2 regions of the Pectobacterium artocarpous genome follow, and region 1 is predicted to be linked to the other one. Evidence: predicted binding sites of a transcription regulator. Region 1 holds the regulator's gene; the other holds the start of a gene.
The links. The regulator LexA, encoded in region 1, represses DNA repair genes until DNA is damaged. The targets are predictions, from matches to a motif close to TNCTGTATGTACATACAGNA.
Positions count from the first base shown of each region.

Region 2: rmuC (DNA recombination protein RmuC) is a predicted target of LexA. The motif match lies at 2,840-2,859, and genes of this name have one in related genera.

Region 1 is NZ_JBJXVK010000016.1:12,127-22,356, forward strand. It holds gene aspA (aspartate ammonia-lyase) at 1-14, opposite strand, end outside; gene ACKQAD_RS11660 (FxsA family protein) at 480-953, shown strand; gene ACKQAD_RS11665 (co-chaperone GroES) at 1,185-1,478, shown strand; gene groL (chaperonin GroEL) at 1,524-3,170, shown strand; gene ubiC (chorismate lyase) at 3,563-4,096, shown strand; gene ubiA (4-hydroxybenzoate octaprenyltransferase) at 4,109-4,972, shown strand; gene plsB (glycerol-3-phosphate 1-O-acyltransferase PlsB) at 5,104-7,572, opposite strand; gene ACKQAD_RS11690 (diacylglycerol kinase) at 7,700-8,065, shown strand; gene lexA (transcriptional repressor LexA) at 8,176-8,784, shown strand; gene ACKQAD_RS11700 (CsbD family protein) at 9,262-9,471, shown strand; gene zur (zinc uptake transcriptional repressor Zur) at 9,573-10,082, opposite strand; gene ACKQAD_RS11710 (pirin family protein) at 10,189-10,230, opposite strand, start outside.
Region 2 is NZ_JBJXVK010000022.1:16,246-26,475, forward strand. It holds gene ubiJ (ubiquinone biosynthesis protein UbiJ) at 1-330, opposite strand, end outside; gene ubiE (bifunctional demethylmenaquinone methyltransferase/2-methoxy-6-polyprenyl-1,4-benzoquinol methylase UbiE) at 343-1,098, opposite strand; gene rmuC (DNA recombination protein RmuC) at 1,234-2,796, opposite strand; gene argH (argininosuccinate lyase) at 3,016-4,389, opposite strand; gene argB (acetylglutamate kinase) at 4,452-5,225, opposite strand; gene argC (N-acetyl-gamma-glutamyl-phosphate reductase) at 5,263-6,267, opposite strand; gene argE (acetylornithine deacetylase) at 6,470-7,621, shown strand; partial or broken gene ACKQAD_RS14750 (GntR family transcriptional regulator) at 7,693-7,764, shown strand; gene ppc (phosphoenolpyruvate carboxylase) at 8,103-10,230, shown strand, end outside.

The sequences.
Region 1 (10,230 bases):
ATGTTTTCTGACATGAGAGTGCCTATCCTGTTGTGCGACTAGTGATATGACTAGACGTTGTGGGCTGGTGTATTTCTCGGATAAACCGCCTTATCTCGGCAATAGTCTTGGGATGTTTGACCAACCATATATCCATTGCCGTGAGGATATGTCGTTACGACAGCGAAAAACAGGTGTTTAGATCACTATACTGGCGTTCTCTACTGCTACGGTAAATGAACTGTGACTGTAGTCACGAGTCACGATGTTAGAACCATAATCGTGTGGCGGCGGCTTGAAGATGCGCAAAGCTGCCCCCATTTTAGTAAATTACGATGTGCCGGATCGCAGAGCAGGGCGCGCATTTTGCCTAATCCATTGGTAGTAAAGTCGATGGGCAGTAACGCGTACAGGGTTTTCAATCGCGATGGGCTTAACACGTTCTTATTAACGCATGTTTTTATTAAAACAGTACGCGTAAAAACACACAGGAGAACCGGGTGCGCTGGTTACCGTTATTACTTATTTTTCTTTTGGCTTACATCGAGATATCGCTGTTTATTCAGGTGGCTGAAGTGCTGGGCGTCGCCATGACCCTGCTGCTGGTGGTCTTCACGTCCTGCGTGGGGGTCTCGCTGGTGCGCAATCAGGGGATGAAAACGCTGGTGCAGATGCAGCAGAAAATGGCAGCAGGTGAAAGCCCGGCAGCTGAAATGGTTAAAAGCGTGTCACTGGTGCTGGCGGGCTTCCTGCTTCTGATTCCGGGTTTCCTGACTGACTTTCTGGGGTTGCTGCTTCTGCTGCCACCGGTGCAAAAAAGCCTGACACTCAAACTGATGCCTCACCTGCATATCTGGCGTTCTGGCCCCGGCACGGCGTCGTCTTCTGGCGGTAACACCTTTGAAGGGGAATACCAGCGCAAGGATGGTGGGAGAGCAAATATTGAACATCGTGACGATCGTGATGACCGTTAACGTCACGATGAACTGAAAAACAGATAAGGATTATCATACTGATAATCCTTGTTTTTTTTCTGCCGTCAGCGGCAAGTGGCCGTCTAACGCAAAAAAAATGCATTTTCTCTCTTGAAGGGCGGTGAAACGTCCCCATTTAGAACACCACAAGGCCAATGATGGAAAGCATAAGCAAGACATCGTCGGCGTTTATCCTAAACCGATATGGACTTTCTCAAAGGAGAGCTATCAATGAATATTCGTCCATTGCATGACCGCGTGATCGTCAAGCGCAAAGAAGTCGAGTCAAAATCTGCTGGCGGTATCGTACTGACTGGTTCCGCTGCTGGTAAATCTACCCGCGGTGAAGTTCTGGCCGTAGGTCACGGACGTATCCTGGAAAATGGCGAAGTGAAGCCGCTGGATGTGAAAGTTGGCGACATCGTTATTTTCAATGATGGCTATGGCGTGAAGGCAGAGAAGATCGATAACGAAGAAGTGTTGATCATGTCTGAAAGCGACATTCTGGCAATTGTTGAAGCGTAACTGCGCGTAATCATCTGAACTGAACGAATTTAAGGGAAATACACCATGGCAGCTAAAGACGTAAAATTCGGTAATGACGCTCGCGTAAAAATGCTGCGCGGCGTAAATGTACTGGCTGATGCAGTGAAGGTTACCTTGGGTCCGAAAGGCCGTAACGTAGTTTTGGATAAATCCTTCGGTGCACCGACCATTACTAAAGACGGCGTATCTGTTGCGCGTGAAATCGAGCTGGAAGACAAGTTTGAGAACATGGGCGCGCAGATGGTGAAAGAAGTTGCCTCTAAAGCGAATGACGCAGCAGGTGACGGCACCACGACCGCAACCGTATTGGCGCAGGCTATCATCACTGAAGGCCTGAAAGCTGTTGCTGCGGGCATGAACCCGATGGATCTGAAGCGCGGTATCGATAAAGCCGTTATCGCCGCAGTTGAAGAGTTGAAAGCACTGTCTGTACCGTGCTCTGACTCTAAAGCGATTGCTCAGGTTGGTACCATCTCTGCTAACTCCGACGAAACCGTAGGCAAAATGATTGCCGAAGCGATGGACAAAGTGGGTAAAGAAGGCGTTATCACCGTTGAAGAAGGTACCGGCCTGCAAGATGAGCTGGACGTGGTTGAAGGTATGCAGTTCGACCGTGGCTACCTGTCTCCGTACTTCATCAACAAGCCAGAAACCGGTGCGGTAGAACTGGAAAGCCCGTTCATCCTGCTGGCTGACAAAAAAATCTCCAACATCCGTGAAATGCTGCCAGTACTGGAAGCCGTAGCGAAAGCGGGCAAACCGCTGGTTATCGTTGCTGAAGATGTTGAAGGCGAAGCACTGGCAACGCTGGTGGTTAACACCATGCGCGGTATCGTGAAAGTGGCTGCGGTGAAAGCACCGGGCTTCGGCGACCGTCGTAAAGCGATGCTCCAAGATATCGCGACGCTGACTGGCGGTACGGTTATCTCTGAAGAGATCGGTCTGGAGCTGGAAAAAGCAACGCTGGAAGATCTGGGTCAGGCAAAACGCGTTGTCATCAACAAAGACACCACAACTATCATCGATGGTACGGGTGAAGAAGCGGCGATTCAGGGCCGTGTTGCTCAGATCCGTCAGCAGGTTGAAGAAGCGACGTCTGATTACGACCGTGAAAAACTGCAAGAGCGAGTGGCTAAACTGGCTGGCGGCGTAGCCGTTATCAAAGTGGGCGCAGCAACTGAAGTTGAAATGAAAGAGAAGAAAGCACGCGTTGAAGATGCTTTGGCTGCGACTCGCGCCGCGGTAGAAGAAGGCGTGGTGGCTGGTGGTGGCGTGGCGCTGGTTCGCGTTGCGGCTAAGCTGGCTTCTCTGTCTGCTCAGAACGAAGACCAGAACGTGGGTATCAAAGTTGCGCTGCGTGCGATGGAAGCGCCTCTGCGTCAGATCGTTTCCAACGCGGGTGAAGAGCCATCTGTGGTGGCGAACACCGTTAAAGCGGGCGAAGGTAATTACGGTTACAACGCGGCAACGGAAGAATACGGCAACATGATCGACTTCGGTATCCTGGATCCAACTAAGGTAACCCGTTCTGCATTGCAATACGCGGCTTCCGTTGCGGGTCTGATGATCACCACCGAATGTATGGTAACCGACCTGCCGAAAAGCGATGCGCCTGACTTAGGTGCTGCTGGCGGTATGGGCGGCATGGGTGGTATGGGCGGCATGATGTAATCTGACGTCATTGTCGCCGGCAGCCGTTTTCCGGCGACAAGGGTCAGGTTACAGAAGCGCGTCTTTCCTGTTTTTTAAAGAGCACTATCCGGTCGTGATACCGGGTGGTGCTTTTTTTTTATGCGCTTCGTTTCTATTTAATCAATTCAATGTTAATCAATTCAATGAATTACTGGGGTGAGCGTTTTTGCGTTTGCCGATTACCTGATAAATGAGTAAAGGGGCACCGCTATGGGTGTTACGCATCCCGCTGCATTGCCGAAATGTTGCCACATCGGGGATGAATTGGTTTATAGCGTGTTACCAGAGAGGCATTCTGCGCTACAATAGGGACGCTTACTTTATTTACGAATGCTTTTATCTACAAAGTAACCCTGTCCGGGAGTAGGGAAATGTCTGACGATGCGTCAACGCTTCTGCGCACCATATCCTGGTTTACTGAACCCCCTTCGGTATTGCCTGAGCACATTGGTAACTGGCTGATGGAAACCCGTTCCATGACGCAGCGGCTGGAAAAATATTGTGCCCAACTGCGGGTTACGCTTTGTCGTGAGGGATTCATTACGCCACAAATGCTGGGCGAAGAGCGCGAACAGCTACCGTATAGTGAGTGCTACTGGCTACGTGAAGTCGTGCTGTATGGTGACGATCGCCCCTGGCTTTTTGGCCGAACGATTGTCACGCAACAGACGCTTGAGGGGGCAGGTGCAGCGTTGACGAAAATAGGCAACCAGCCGTTAGGTCGTTATCTGTTTGGGCAAAAATCGCTGACGCGTGACTACATTCATACCGGATGCTGCGAAGGTTTATGGGCGCGGCGTTCCCGCTTGTGCCTTTCGGGTCATCCGTTACTGTTGACTGAGCTTTTCTTACCGGAATCACCGGTTTATTACACACCGGGTGATGAAGGTTGGCAGGTAATTTGAGGAGATAAATCCTTGGAAAGAAGTGTTACAGCAGGGAAATGGCTGGCTTATTGTCGCTTGATGCGGATTGATAAACCGATAGGTTCTCTGTTGCTGCTGTGGCCAACGCTATGGGCGCTGTGGCTGGCGGGTGGGGGAGCACCCGCACCGTGGACGCTCTTTGTGTTTGTCGCCGGGGTGTTCTTAATGCGTGCGGCGGGCTGCGTCATCAATGATTATGCCGATCGCCATTTTGATGGTCATGTAAAACGCACGGCTTCTCGTCCATTGCCTAGCGGTGAAGTGAGCGAGCAATCTGCCAAAGTGTTGTTTGTCGTTCTGGTCTTGCTGGCGTTTGGTCTGGTACTGACGCTGAATACGATGACGATCTGGCTGTCCGTGGCAGGGCTGGGGCTGGCATGGGTTTATCCGTTTATGAAACGGGTCAGCCATCTTCCTCAGTTTGTGCTGGGCGCGGCGTTTGGCTGGTCGATTCCGATGGCGTATGCTGCGGTGAGTGAAAGCCTGCCTGCGACCTGCTGGATGATGTTTCTGGCGTATATCTGCTGGACGGGTGCCTACGATACCCAATATGCGATGGTGGATCGCGATGACGACCTGAAGATCGGGGTGAAATCCACCGCGATCCTATTTGGCCGCTTTGACAATCTCATCATCGGATTATTGCAGTTTAGCATGCTGGCGCTGCTGCTGATTTTAGGAAAGATCAGCGGATTGGGAACCCCCTACTACATTTCGCTTCTGGTGGCTGGTGGGATGTTTGTCTATCAGCAAATACTCACAGCCGGTCGCGAGCGCGATGCCTGTTTTAAGGCGTTCCACAATAATAAATATGCGGGAATGGCGATATTTATTGGTGTGCTGTTTGGCCTGTAAGCTGAACATCAGAAGTAAAAAAGCAGCGATTTCTCGCTGCTTTTTTTATGGCTGAATATCTCGATGTGTTTGCAACGCTAAGCACATCTGCGGCTTGATGGCGGCGTATTATCCGCCATTTTCCAGCCTGACTATTCCAGTGTTGTCTCTTCCACTGCCTGACTATCGGCTTCCATTTCAGTAGATGAGCTGGCGCTTTCAATAGTCAAACGCACTTCCGGGTTGATCAGATCGCCGAGAATGTTGTAGATCGCTACGATATCGCCTTGCGCCGCTTCCGCGCTGTCGGTGATATACCCTTCTGTCCGTAAGGTGGCGACCAACGTTGAGAACACGGCTTTATCAAAGAACTCAGGGGCGTTGATACCGTGCAGGACGGACAGGCGTTGCGCCATATTCCGGCTCTCTTTCTCCAGCGTGCCGCGGTTGATTTCTGGATTTGCACACAGTAAAGACAGGGTAATCGCATAGCGTTGCAGCGTTTCACGCACGCCTGCTGACAGCAATTGCAGTGTGCGGATACGTGGCGGGTTGATAGCTAGTTCACCGTCACGGCTGCATAGCAACTGCTGTCGAACCAATTCATTAGCTAATGTTTCGAGCACGCCCGCTAACTGTTCTTTGGAATAGTGCAGGAACAGTTCGGATTGCAGCAGCGGATAGATCAGTGCGATCTGTCGCACGACGTCGGCAAGCGTAATCCGGCGATGATGGATGACGATGCTGGCGATCAGCGACGGTAAGACCAACAGATGCTGGATGTTATTGCGATAGTACGTCATCAGAACGGCCTGCTCGCGCGGCAGGATGATGATATCGCCAATACTGTCCTTCTCGACTTCGAACTTGTTCATGCTCAGCGCATGTTCCAACAGTTCATCCGCTGTCTTTTTGGGAACCGTAATATCCTTGTGGTAAGGAACCTGGCGCAGCAGTTGTAGATAGCAATCCAGCTGTTCTTGCATTTGTTCGCGCGTCAACGAGCGCTGGCGCGATGCCAGCAAGGCCGTCGAACACAGGTTCATCGCGTTTGCTGCCGCAGAATTATTGATGCGTACCATGATATCCATAGAGATATCCTGCACCGTCGGCGTGAGCCAGCTTGGGCGCTGTGCTTCGATGGGATCAATCGCATCACGCCATTGCGGAACATGCTGGTTCAGGTAGGTGGTCAGCGGGAGCGGTTCGCCGAAGTTCACATAACCCTGGCCCAAATTGCGTAGTTTGCGTAAACCACGCACCATCTGCATAAAGCCTTCTTTTTCCTTCACCGCGCCGCGCAGCTCTTTCGCATAGGTGCCGACTTCCATCACATGCTCGTAACCGACATAAATCGGCACCAGCGTGATAGGGCGCGTGCCGCCTCTGAGCATGGCCTGAATGGTCATGGCTAGCGTACCGGTTTTAGGTTCCAACAGACGACCCGTGCGCGAACGTCCACCTTCCATAAAGTATTCCACCGAATAGCCGCGGGCAAACAATTCACCCAGATATTCACGGAAAATCGTGGAATACAGCTTGTTGCCCTTGAAGGTACGACGAATGAAGAAAGCGCCAAGACGACGGAAGATCGGGCCTGCGGGCCAGAAATTAAGATTGATGCCTGCGGCGATGTGCGGCGGCACTAAGCCCTGATGGTACAGGACGTAGGACAACAACAGATAGTCCATATGGCTGCGGTGGCAGGGCACATAGACGATACCGTGACCATCCTGCGCCAACTGGCGAACGCGTTCGGCGTTATGGACGTTGATCCCCTGATAAAGGCGGTTCCACGTCCAGCTTAAAACGCGATCCGACAGACGCACGGCCTCGTAGGAAAAGTCAGCGGCGATTTCTTCCATCAGCGCAATCGCGTTCTGCTGCGCTTTTTCATGGGAAATCTTCTTACTGCGTGCTTCATCGTCTACGGCTTTCTTGATCGCTTTGGAATCCAGCAGCTTATTAAACAGCTCCTGACGTACCGGCAAGCGCGGGCCAACTGCCGCCAAACGTTGGCGGGAGAAGTGCATACGCGCGACACGCGCCAGTTTGTGGGCTATGGTTTTGTCAGTGCCATGCTCGGTCGCCATATAGCGCAGCGACACTGGGCTGGAGAAGCGGACAAAACTGTCACGCCCTAACCACAGGACGGCAAAGAATTTCTCAATGCCGTTTAGCAATCGCAGATGCGGTGTGGCCTGAGAGTGGCCTTCCCGACCTGGAGAGCGCCCAAACATCACGGAAACTGGCACCATCTGCACGTCTAAATCTGGATTGGCGCGATGCAGATCCAAGTAATCGTGGAACAGTTTGACAGATTTCTGTTTGGGAACGTAATAGCGGAAAACGCGCGGCCCGTCATTAATAAAGACATGGCTAGGGAGTTCGACGCCATTGAATTCGAGCGATTGCGAGGGATCGGGCAAGCCCAATGCCAGGCATTTCGCACGTAGCGTCAAGAGATCCGCCTGAGAGTTGTAAGGCAGAACATAGAGTATAGGACGTGAGGGATCTAACCCCAGCTCGGTCACTGGATCTGCGGGAATAACTTTGCTTTTAACCAGCAGTTTCAGCGGAATATTCAATAAGTTATAGTAAATTTTACGCCAGCCTGACATAACAACTTGGAGCCTCTTGTTAGCAATGCGCCGCAAGGATACCAGAAACTGCAGCGGAGATCTGTGGTGATGAGACAACACAGGCGAGTTAAAATGCGAACTATTTTGCATAAATAGCGGAGGATAAATGAATAAAGCAACGGGGATGACCCGGATTATTAAGGCAACCGGTTATTCTCTTAAGGGACTACAGCAGGCGTGGCAGCATGAGGTGGCCTTTCGTCAGGAAACCATATTGACGATTGTCGGCGTGGTTATTGCGTGTTTGCTGCGGGTTACGCTGGTTGAGAAGCTGCTGCTGATCGGGTCTGTGGTATTGATTATGCTATTTGAGCTGGCTAACAGCGCCATTGAAGCCGTTGTTGATCGCATTGGCCCTGAGCACCACGAATTATCTGGTCGGGCGAAAGATATCGGATCGGCGGCTGTTTTTGTTGCCATCTTGTTAGCTGCTGTCGTGTGGGGCAGCATCCTCTGGCAACATTTTGCCTGACGGTACGCATAAATGAATAAAAGTCAGAGGCTTTGTCTATATCTTCATTCCCAATTGTGGCTTACCTGTATATACTCACAGCAAGACTGTATAAACAACCAGGGGGCGGAATGAAAGTATTAACAGCAAGGCAGCAGCAGGTTTATGACCTGATCCGCGATCATATTGCGCAGACCGGAATGCCGCCAACGCGTGCGGAAATTGCTCAACAACTGGGATTTCGCTCTCCCAATGCGGCTGAAGAACATCTAAAAGCGCTGGCGCGTAAAGGCGTGATTGAAATTGTCTCAGGCGCTTCTCGCGGTATTCGTCTGCTGATGGAAGAAGAAGCGGGTATTCCTCTGGTTGGTCGTGTGGCCGCAGGTGAGCCTCTGCTGGCACAGGAACATATTGAATGTCACTATCAGGTTGACCCTGCTATGTTCAAACCCTGCGCAGATTTTTTGCTGCGGGTGAGCGGCATGTCGATGAAAAATATCGGTATATTGGATGGTGATTTGCTGGCCGTACATAAAACGGAAGATGTGCGCAACGGTCAGATTGTCGTGGCACGCATTGAAGATGAAGTGACGGTAAAACGCCTGAAAAAGCAAGGTAATATGGTGCACCTTCTCGCTGAAAATGAAGAGTTTGCCCCGATTGTTGTCGACCTGAGTGAGCAAAGTTTTTCTATAGAAGGCTTAGCGGTTGGCGTCATTCGCAACAGCGACTGGAGCTGACGGTTCACAGAGATGCACTGCTCATCTGTCCAGTTCAGTGCATCGCGTTCTGCGTGTTAATCGCTTCATGTGTTAAGTGCTCCATGTGTTAATCTGCTAGCAGTATACATTTAGTTACATTTCACGTGAGTTTTCTCCAGCTCTTCTTACCGCCTGTTTTTTCACTGCTTTCTACCGCGTATTTCTTTTCTGTGTGCTCATACTAGTTACAGATTCCTTGTTTTTTATTTTAAGTGAAATATTCGGCTATAATTTTTATTAAGGTAAGCATTTTTATCTTAAGTGATCATTTTGTGATTGATCATTAGCCAGCACATTTAGGTTAGCCCGGTAATCAAGGGAGACAGTGGCGAAGAAAACGATGATGATTCACACGATGATGCTGCTTACTGAATTAACCTATTTATCTGACACTGGCGCCTACGTCGGTAGTCACGATTCCTTGATGCGCAATACACCTAAGGTACGGAGATTCTTATGAATAAAGACCAAGCCAGCGGTAACTGGAAACAGTTTAAAGGTAAAGCGAAAGAGCAATGGGGCAAATTAACGGATGACGACCTGACGGTCATCGAAGGTAAACGTGACCAACTGGTGGGGAGAATCCAAGAGCGTTACGGGTACGAAAAAGAAGCGGCAGAGAAAGAAGTGAAACACTGGGAAGAGCACCACAAATATCACTGGTAGCGAACGCGATACTTATCCGCAGAAAGGGACGATAGCCCTCGAGGCTATCGTTTTTTGTATCTAGAAAACCCTTGCCACACGGGAGGTTCCATCAATGAGCGCTAACGTTTTTTAATCGGAACCGTATGGTCGTGATCGCAATGATCCGGCTGATTGCACGCTGCCACTTCCTGACAGCCGCCACACAGCCCGTGAGCTTCCACAACGCTGTGGCGTAGCGTAAATCCCGACTGCTGTGCCAGGCTACGTAATATTTCTTCCACACCTTCGGTTTGACGTTCCGTGACCTGCCCGCAGCGGTCGCAGATGAACAGAGCCGACGTATGGCTGTGGTCTTCGATATGGTGGCACAGCACGTAGCTGTTGTTTGATTCGACTCGATGAATGAAGCCTTGTTCCAGCAGAAAATCCAGCGCGCGATAGACGGTCGGCGGTTTCGCCTGAGGCTCGGAAACGCGCAGCAGATCCAGCAGGTCATAAGCGCTGATAGCACCGGACTGCTGTGCCATAAGGCGTAAGACCTCTAACCGCTGCGGCGTGAGACGCACGGCGCGCTGCTGACAAATCTGTTCAGCCTGGGCAAGAAGTTTGTCCTGTTTGGTTGAATCCATTGTCATATCATCCTGACGCATTGAGGAACAAGACGGATATCTTACCACGACTGAATAAAAACGCCGAACTGGCAGCGTTTTCCTGCGAAAACAACGAACAGGGAGACTACACGACCAGATCGATGAGCAACGCCCGTAACGGTGCTTC
Region 2 (10,230 bases), on a different contig from region 1:
AACGACTTGAATATCACCTTCAATCACCAGTTCGCCGCTTCTCATCAGCGACGATAGCTGCTGACGATCGCGTAATTTCATCAGAACCGGGACGCGTGTTTTCAGGCGGCAATCCGTCAACTCGCCCCACTGGCTGACAACGTCCAGACGCTGTTCGTTAAACACCAGCACCAAGGGCACATCCAGTTCAGCCAACTCGATCTGAAGTGTTTTCCCCTGTAAGCGCTGGCGGGCAGACTTCATGTTTCGATCACAAGAAATCGTATCGTGAAAAAGCAGCTGATTCAGCGCAGTTTCCAGCGTAGCAGTCAGAAAAGACGTTATCAGCATTGGCGTTTCCAATCAGAATTTAAACCCACGGTGCAGTGCGACAATACCACCGGTGAGGTTGAAATAGTTTACGCTGTCAAAACCGGCGTCGCTCATCATCCCTTTCAGCGTTTCCTGATCGGGATGCATACGGATGGATTCCGCCAGATAGCGGTAGCTCCCGGCATCACTCGCCACGGCTTCGCCAATTCTCGGCAGGATATGAAAGGAATAGGCATCGTAAACGGTGCTCAGCTGTTTAATTATTGGCTTGGAAAATTCCAGCACCAGCAACCGACCACCCGGTTTCAGGACACGGAACATTGAGCGCAGCGCTTTGTTTTTGTCCGTCACGTTGCGCAGACCAAAGGAGATAGTAATGCAGTCAAAGAAGTCATCAGGGAACGGCAGCGCCTCTGCATTGGCCTGCACATAGCTGATGTTGTCGATAATGCCTTTGTTACGCAGTTTCTCACGGCCCACTTTCAGCATTGATGCATTGATGTCCGCCAGAATGACTTCCCCGCCTTCGCCAACCATACGGGAGAATTTGGCGGTTAAATCCCCTGTTCCTCCGGCCAGATCCAGAACACGCTGGTTACGCCTTACCCCACTGCATTCGATGGTGAAACGTTTCCAGATTCGGTGGATGCCAAAGGACATCAGGTCATTCATCAAGTCATACTTTGCTGCTACGGAATGAAAAACTTCAGCCACCATGACTTCTTTTTCATCCCTGGCGACAGTCCGAAAACCAAAGTCGGCCGTATTCTCCTGCTCACTTGCCATCTTATCCGCCTACTATTTCAGTCAAATTTCGGGTCTACCCATTTATGGTGAGAGTGTACCAGACCCGGATAAAAACCCCACTGCACTAATTTCTTTCGCATAGCCGCATGCCAAACCCACGAAATCCATACCCATTTAGTACGGGTGAACACGGGTAGAGAAGAGCGTTTCTCCTGCTTCACCTTCCGTTTTTACGGCAGGAGAGACAGCGTCGGGCGCGACAGAACCCGGTAATTCATCGCGTTCAGCGTGCTCATTGGCCGTTGCTTTTTCGGCCAATGACGGGCTGATCGTGCGTTTAATTTCGACCCCCAGCGCACGGAACCCCTCAGCCTGGCCAATAAGGTTACCACGCCCAGAGGAAAGTTTATTCATCGCCTGACGATAAGTGCCCTGCGCTTTATCCAGACTCTGTCCCATCGCTTCCATGTCATCGACGAACAACCGCAGTTTATCGTACAGCCGTGACGCTTTTTCAGCGATGTGCTGTGCATTGCGGCTCTGCTGTTCATAGCGCCATAGGTTATTAATGGTACGTAACGCCACCAGCAGAGTGGTCGGGCTGACCAGCATAATATTGTGCTTTAGCGCCTCGTTGATCAATTCGGGCTGGCGATCGATAGCAACCAGAAAAGCGGGTTCGACCGGAATAAACATCAGCACGTAGTCTAGCGAACGCAGCCCCGGAAGCTGCTGATAATCTTTGCTGCTCAGTTGCCGAATGTGGCTACGCACCGAGAGCAAATGTTCGTTCAGCGCCGTATTACGCTCGACATCATCGTCACTATTGAAATAGCGCTCATAAGCCACCAGCGACATCTTGGCATCAATCACGACATCTTTACCCTGCGGTAAACGCACAATGACATCCGGTTGCAGGCGGCTATTCGTCCCCGTCTGCACACTGACCTGCGTCTGATACTCATAGCCTTCACGCAGACCGGAGGCTTCCAGCACGCGGCTTAACACCACCTCGCCCCAGTTACCCTGCGTTTTATTATCGCCCTTCAGCGCTTTTGTCAGGTTGATGGCTTCATGTGCCATCTGCGCGTTCAACTGTTGCAAATTGCGGATTTCATGCGCCAGCGTGTGACGTTCGCGTGCTTCCGCACCAAAGCTGTCCTGAACCTGACGACGAAAACCATCAAGCTGCTCGCGCAGCGGCATCAACAACTTATCCAGGCTCTGTTTATTTTGCTCATCCACCTTGCGGCCACTGTGTTCAAAAATACGGTTCGCCAGATTCTCAAACTGCGTCGTCAACCGCTGTTCGCTATTGGCCAACAGCCTCTGCTTTTCTTCCGCCGCCATACGGGTTTCTTCCAGCCGAATGGTGACTTCCCGCAGTTCCGCTTCCTGTGCGCGGTTTATTTCACGCAGCGTTCGCAGTTCCTGATTGAGCTGCACGCACTCTGCACGAAGCTCACTCAACTGTTGCAGCTTTTCATGGCTGGCAGAGAGTTGCGCGTGAACTGTACGCAGTTCCAGCTCGTTTTGCCGCAACCGCTGTTCATCCTGCTGTTTTGCCTGCTGCTGCTCGCTGAGCGACTGTTGGGTCTGTTGTAACGTCTGCGCCAGCAGCCGCTGTTCGGTGTCATGCTGAGACAGCTTCCGCTGATGAATTAGGCTGACAATCAGCCACCCGATCAGTAGCCCTACCGCACCGCCGCCCAGACCATAAAATATGCTGATATCCACTTTGCCTCCGCAGGCCTTTCACGCTGTCGGTAAGGTAAAATGATACTGTATGGATGTCCAGAAACAATTCCAGTGGGGGGTACGCTGAGCAGAAAAATGCGAGCCGCATTCCATATAAACAAGGATAGATGATAATTTGCAGGAGAATCAGAGGGGTAACGTTGACATTCCCCCAACGCGGAACAGCAACGTTGGGAGAACTGAAACAGACGGGGCGACTTAAGCTAAGCGCTGTTTCGCATCACTGATCGCTTTCGCGACCTGCTGCGGTGACACGCCACCTTGTGCAGCACGCTTATCCAGACAGGATTGCAACGCCAGAATCGGGTATACATCCTCACCAATCACCGCACTGAATTTTTGCAGATCGGCCAGCGGCAACGCTTCCAGGGCTTTACCCTGACGAATGGCTTCTACCACCGCCTCACCCACGATATGATGCGCTTCACGGAACGGGACGCCTTTCGCAACCAGATAATCCGCCAGTTCGGTGGAGTTTGCGTAGCCTTGCTCGGCTGCTTCTTTACAGCGCGGACGCTTAATCTGAATGCCTTCCAGCACCAGACCTGCCATCATCAGGCAGTCGTGCCAGGTATCCAGCGCGTCAAACAGCCCTTCCTTGTCTTCCTGCATGTCTTTGTTATACGCCAGCGGCAGGCCTTTAAGCGTCATCATCATGCCGGTCAACGCCCCCTGTACGCGACCGCATTTACCACGAATCAGCTCCAGCGCATCCGGATTTTTCTTCTGTGGCATCAGGGAAGAACCGGATGTCACACGGTCAGACAGTTCAACAAACGCCGCTTCACCGCTGTTGAAGAAGATCAGATCTTCGGCAAAACGCGACAGGTGGATCATGCCGATCGAGGCATCGGATAGCAGTTCCAGTACATGATCGCGATCGGAAACCGTGTCCAGACTATTACGCGTAGCCGAGGCAAATCCTAACCAACCTGCCAGTTGCTCACGGTCAATCGGATAAGCCGTTCCCGCCAGCGCACCACAGCCCAGAGGGCTGACATCCAGACGCTTCAGCGTATCTTCCAGACGGCTTTCATCACGCGCCAGCATCTCATGGTAGGCCAGACACCAGTGGGCAAACGTCACCGGCTGTGCACGCTGCAAGTGGGTGTAGCCCGGCATCACCGCATCCTGATTCGCTTCCGCCGTCGTGACCAGCGCCTGACGCAGTTGGCGTACAGACAGCAGCAGCTCGGCAATCTGCGCCTTGCACCATAGCTTCAGATCGGTAGCGACCTGATCGTTACGGCTACGACCGGTATGCAGTTTTTTACCTAAATCACCGACTTTCTCAATCAGGCGCTGCTCTACCCAGCTGTGAATATCTTCTGCATCGCTTTGCAGGATCATCTCAGGCTCGGCTTGTACCTCAACCAGCAGCGCGTTCAGCGCCTGTTCCAGTTGCTGCTGTTCCTGTTCGTTGAGCACGTTAACCGTCACCAGCGCTTTCGACCAGCCGATCGAACCCACGATGTCCTGCTCCGCCAGACGGTAATCAAACCGCAGTGAGTCATTAAATTGTTTAAAACGCTGATCTGCTGCCTGACTAAACCGACCGCCCCACAAAGCCATAACTCTTACTCCTAAAAATATCATTCACGTTGGTATCGCATCATGCCATACCCAGAAACGACTTACGCCAGAATACGCGTACCAATCGCTACGCCGTTGAACAGCGCAGGGAGTTGCTCGGCATGACGCCAACTGGCGATATCAACCGGACGGCCCAGCGCACGAGCGGCATCCAGCGCGGCGTTGACCTTAACAATCATGCCGTCGGTAATGATGCCCTGAGCAATCAAGTGTTCGGCTTTCTCTGCCGTCATTTCAGCAATGCGCTGACCTTTACCGTCCAGAATGCCGCTCACGTCAGACAGCAGGATTAAATCCGCACCCAGCGTTTGCGCCAGCGCCGTCGCTGCCTGATCGGCGTTGACGTTCATCAGGTCACCCTGCGCCGTAATACCGATGGAGCTGACAACTGGCAGATAGCCCGCAGACAGCAGCGTGTTCAGCAGCGCAGGCGATCCCGCTTCCGCTTTACCCACAAAGCCCAGCGCTTCATCTAGCTGTGTGACCGTCGTGCTGCCGCCATCGCCCAGACACAAGCCGACCGCGTTGATGTCATGTTTCTTCGCCCATGACAGCAGCGTCTTATTCGCGGAACCCGCCAGCGCGCCGGTGATGATGTCGATCTGATCGGCAGGCGTGACACGCAGGCCGTTTTTCTTCACGACGGGCAACGCCAGTTTCTTCATCAGGTCATCCACCAGACAGCCGCCACCGTGCACAATCACCAGCGGACGCTGATGTTCCCGGCGGTAAGCCACCAGCGCGGTGAACAGACGTTCCAGCGCTTCTTCGCTATCCAGTAAAACGCCACCTAATTTGATAATTAACGGATTCATTATGCTTCACGCCTCGAAATGTCGGGACCAGTAGTCATTAAATTAACGATTGGGTTTCAGGGAAACCAAAACGAATGTTCATGCATTGCACAGCCTGTGCTGCCGCGCCTTTCAGCAGATTATCTTCGGTTGCCACCACGATCAGGTGCTCACCGTCAACGGAGAAACCGATATCGCAGAACGGCAGGCCGACAACGGATTTCAGCGCCGGAACGCCCTTATCGTACAGGCGAACCAGCGGCTTATCGTGATAAGCAGTGTGATAGGCTTCGGCGACATCCTGCGGGGTTACACCCGGTTGCAGGCGACAGGTGATGGTTTCCAGAATGCCGCGAGCAAAGTTGCCCAAATGCGGTGTAAAGATCACTGGCGTACCGAGGTGCATTGAAATTTCAGGTTCATGGCGGTGGTTGAAAATGCCATAGGGTTGCAGGCTGACTTCACAGAAGCTGCTAGTCATCGACGCTTTACGCCCCGCCCCGCTCACGCCGCTGACGGCATTAATCACTGGCCACTGTGCCGGATTCAGCAGTTGTGCATCCAGCAGCGGCTTCAGCGCCAACTGCGCAGCCGTGGGATAACAGCCCGGCACGGCAACCAGCTGTGCGTGTTTTACGCTTTCCGCACGCCATTCGGCCAGCCCGTAAACCGCTTTTGCCAGCCAGTCAGGGTGCTGATGTTCAAAACCATAATAGCGACGATAAAATTCAGCATCCTGTACGCGGAACGCGCCGGACAAATCAAAAACCGTACAGCCTGCCGCCAGAAAAACAGGGGCCAGATCGTGGCTGACTTTGTGGTCGGTCGCCAGAAAAACGACATCCACGCCTTTCGCTGCTTCTTCAGCATCGGTCAGCGGTTTTACCGGTACATCAATGATACCTTTGAGCTGCGGATGTAAATCAGAAATCAATTTTCCTGCATCGACACTTTGCGCAGAAACCATCAAAGCGGTTATGTTCATCTGTGGGTGACGGTTCAGGTAGAGCGCAAGCTCCGCGCCGGTATAACCACTTGCACCAACAATCAGCGTATTCAGCATGGGATCCGTATACCTTCTTACTTATCTATGAAACAGGTAACAGGGCTCACCAGCGTCGGTACGCAGTTCACCCGCGAAGCTCAGTGAAAGTGACGAATCGCCATCGCCTTACCTTTGGGTTTCCTTTCACCGCGCATTATTGTATTTTTATTCACAATAAATGCATGAATATTGATACTATCCTAACCAGAGGCTGTCAACAGTGAAGATGAATTTACCCCCTTTTATTGAGCTATATCGGGCACTAATCGCTACACCGTCCATCAGTGCCACCGACAGCGCGCTCGATCAAAGTAATCAAGCGTTAATCAACCTGCTGGCAGGCTGGTTCGGCGATCTCGGCTTCCATGTTGAAGTCCAGCCGGTTCCCGGCACCCTCAATAAATTTAATATGCTAGCGCGAATAGGTGAAGGAAAAGGCGGTTTATTGTTGGCAGGGCATACCGACACCGTGCCGTTCGACGACGGCCGCTGGACGCGCGATCCTTTCACGCTGACCGAACACGGCAATAAGCTGTACGGTCTGGGTACCGCGGATATGAAAGGGTTCTTTGCCTTTATTCTTGATGCCTTGCGCGATATCGATCCAACCAGGCTGACAAAGCCACTCTATATTTTAGCGACGGCAGATGAAGAAACGACGATGGCCGGTGCCAAGTATTTCTCCGAATCCACGCAAATTCGTCCAGACTGCGCCATCATCGGCGAGCCGACCTCGCTGCAACCGGTTCGTGCCCACAAAGGCCATATGTCCAACGCCATCCGTATTCAGGGGCAGTCCGGTCACTCCAGCGATCCTTCACGCGGCGTGAACGCGATTGAGCTGATGCACGAAGCGATTTCCCACCTGCTGGTGCTGCGCAACACCCTACAGGAACGCTACCACAATCCAATTTTCCACATTCCTCACCCCACCATGAACCTTGGCCACATTCACGGTGGCGATGCTGCGAACCGTATCTGCGGCTGCTGTGAACTGCATATGGATATTCGTCCGCTGCCGGGCATTACGCTTAACGATCTGAACGGGCTGCTGTCAGAAGCGCTGGAACCCGTCAGCCAGCGTTGGCCGGGTCGGTTGACCATCAGCGAACTGCATCCGCCGATTCCCGGCTATGAGTGCCCGCCCGATCACCGTCTGGTATCGGTGGTGGAAAATCTGCTGGGAACGAAAACGGAAATCGTGAACTACTGCACCGAAGCGCCGTTTATTCAGGCGCTGTGCCCGACGCTGGTTCTGGGGCCGGGATCGATCGAACAGGCGCACCAGCCGGATGAATATATTGACACCAAATTTATCAAACCGACGCGGGAGCTGATTTCGCAGGTGATTCATCACTTCTGCCACCACTGATCCGATGAAAGCGGCCTTGTCAGCGACGCTGGCAGGGCTATTTTGAGACAGTCCATGAAAAGAAAGATTTCATCGCCCAGGATTTACTGAGAAAAATCTATCAGCACACCGATCCACTGCCGGAAAAGCTGCCATGTCCCCGCATTTCAGCTATGCGGTCTTCAGTGTGACTCCCCCAACTCTGCTTTCTTTGAAAAGTTCAGCTCCGCCAAGACGAGGTACACAATAAGTGTGCCGAATAACGTAGCCAACGCACATGCAACTTGAAGTATGACGAGTATATAAGTTGCCCTAATATCCGCGCCCTTGTAATTAAATTTCACAAATTGCCAAGCCCGCCTTAATGCAAGTACAAAGAATAAGGAGAAGAAAGAATCGTCAATTGACGAACTCGCCTTATCGTGGCTAGATGGATACAGTGCGTAAAAATATGTCAAGTGAAATAAACTTACAAAAATGGTAGGGATGGGTCAGGGTAACTATGAACGAACAATATTCCGCAATGCGCAGTAACGTCAGTATGCTCGGCAAACTGCTCGGCGATACCATCAAGGAAGCACTGGGTGAAAACATCCTTGATAAAGTCGAAACAATCCGCAAGTTGTCAAAATCTTCCCGCGCAGGTAATGAAAAACATCGTCAGGAGTTGCTGACCACGCTGCAAAACCTGTCTAACGATGAGCTGTTGCCCGTTGCTCGCGCATTCAGCCAGTTCCTTAACCTGACGAACACCGCCGAGCAATATCACACAATCTCACCGCATGGTGAGGCGGCGAGTAATCCGGCACAGCTTTCCAACGCCTTTGAGCGCCTGAAAGCAAGCAAAGATCTGACCGAACGCGATATCCGCGATGCCGTGGAATCACTGTCGATCGAACTGGTGCTGACCGCCCACCCGACCGAAATTACCCGCCGAACGCTGATCCACAAGCTGGTGGAAGTGAATACCTGTCTCAAGCAGCTCGACCATAACGACCTGGCTGACTATGAACGTAATCAGATCATGCGCCGTCTGCGCCAGTTGATCGCGCAGTCCTGGCATACCGATGAGATCCGGAAAATTCGCCCTACTCCGGTAGATGAAGCCAAATGGGGCTTTGCCGTGGTGGAAAACAGCCTGTGGGAAGGCGTTCCCGCATTTTTACGTGAGCTGGATGAACAACTGGAACAGGCTTTCGGCTACCGTCTGCCCGTTGATGCCGTACCGGTACGCTTTACCTCCTGGATGGGTGGCGACCGTGACGGTAATCCGAACGTGACGGCAGAAGTCACTCGCCATGTGCTGCTACTCAGCCGCTGGAAAGCCGCCGATCTTTTCCTGCGCGATATTCAGGTGCTGGTATCAGAACTGTCGATGTCAGAATGTACGCCGGAACTGCTGGAGCTAGCGGGTGGCAGCGAGGTACAAGAGCCGTACCGTGCCATCATGAAGTCATTGCGCTCACAGTTGGGCAGCACGCTGAGCTATCTGGAAGCGCGCCTGAAAGGTGAAGAGCGATTGCCTCCTAAAGATCTGCTGATTACCAACGAACAACTCTGGGAACCGCTCCACGCCTGTTACCAGTCTCTGAAGGCCTGCGGCATGGGCATCATCGCCGACGGTAGCCTACTGGATACGCTGCGCCGAGTGCGCTGTTTCGGTGTGCCTTTGGTACGCATCGATGTTCGTCAGGAAAGTACCCGTCACACTGAAGCGCTAGCTGAAATTACCCGCTATCTGGGGCTGGGTGACTACGAAAGCTGGTCTGAGTCCGATAAACAAGCCTTCCTGGTCCGCGAACTTAGTTCCAAACGCCCGCTTCTGCCACGCTATTGGGAACCGAGTGCAGAGACCAAAGAAGTGCTGGATACCTGTCGGGTCATTGCTAAAGCCCCTACCGGTTCCGTCGCGACCTATGTCATTTCGATGGCACGCACACCTTCCGATGTGCTGGCCGTTCATCTGCTGCTCAAAGAAGCAGGTTGTCCGTTTGCCTTGCCTGTCGCGCCACTGTTTGAAACGCTGGACGACCTGAACAATGCCGATGACGTTATGACACAGTTGCTGAGCATCGACTGGTATCGCGGCTTTATTCAGGGTAAGCAGATGGTCATGATCGGCTATTCCGACTCCGCGAAAGACGCGGGTGTAATGGCAGCATCCTGGGCGCAGTACCGTGCACAGGATGCACTGATCAAAACCTGTGAGAAAGCCGGTATCGCACTGACGCTGTTCCACGGACGTGGCGGTTCCATCGGTCGCGGTGGCGCACCAGCTCATGCCGCGCTGCTGTCACAGCCGCCGGGCAGCCTGAAAGGTGGCCTGCGCGTGACGGAACAGGGCGAGATGATCCGCTTTAAATATGGGCTACCGGAAGTCACTATCAGCAGTCTGGCGCTGTATACCGGTGCAATTCTGGAAGCAAACCTGCTACCGCCGCCGGAGCCAAAACAGGAATGGCATGAGGTGATGAATGAGCTGTCCCGCGTGTCCTGCGATATGTACCGTGGATACGTGCGTGAGAATCCGGATTTCGTCCCTTACTTCCGCGCCGCTACGCCGGAACTGGAACTGGGTAAGCTACCGCTGGGATCACGCCCGGCCAAACGTCGTCCAAACGGCGGCGTGG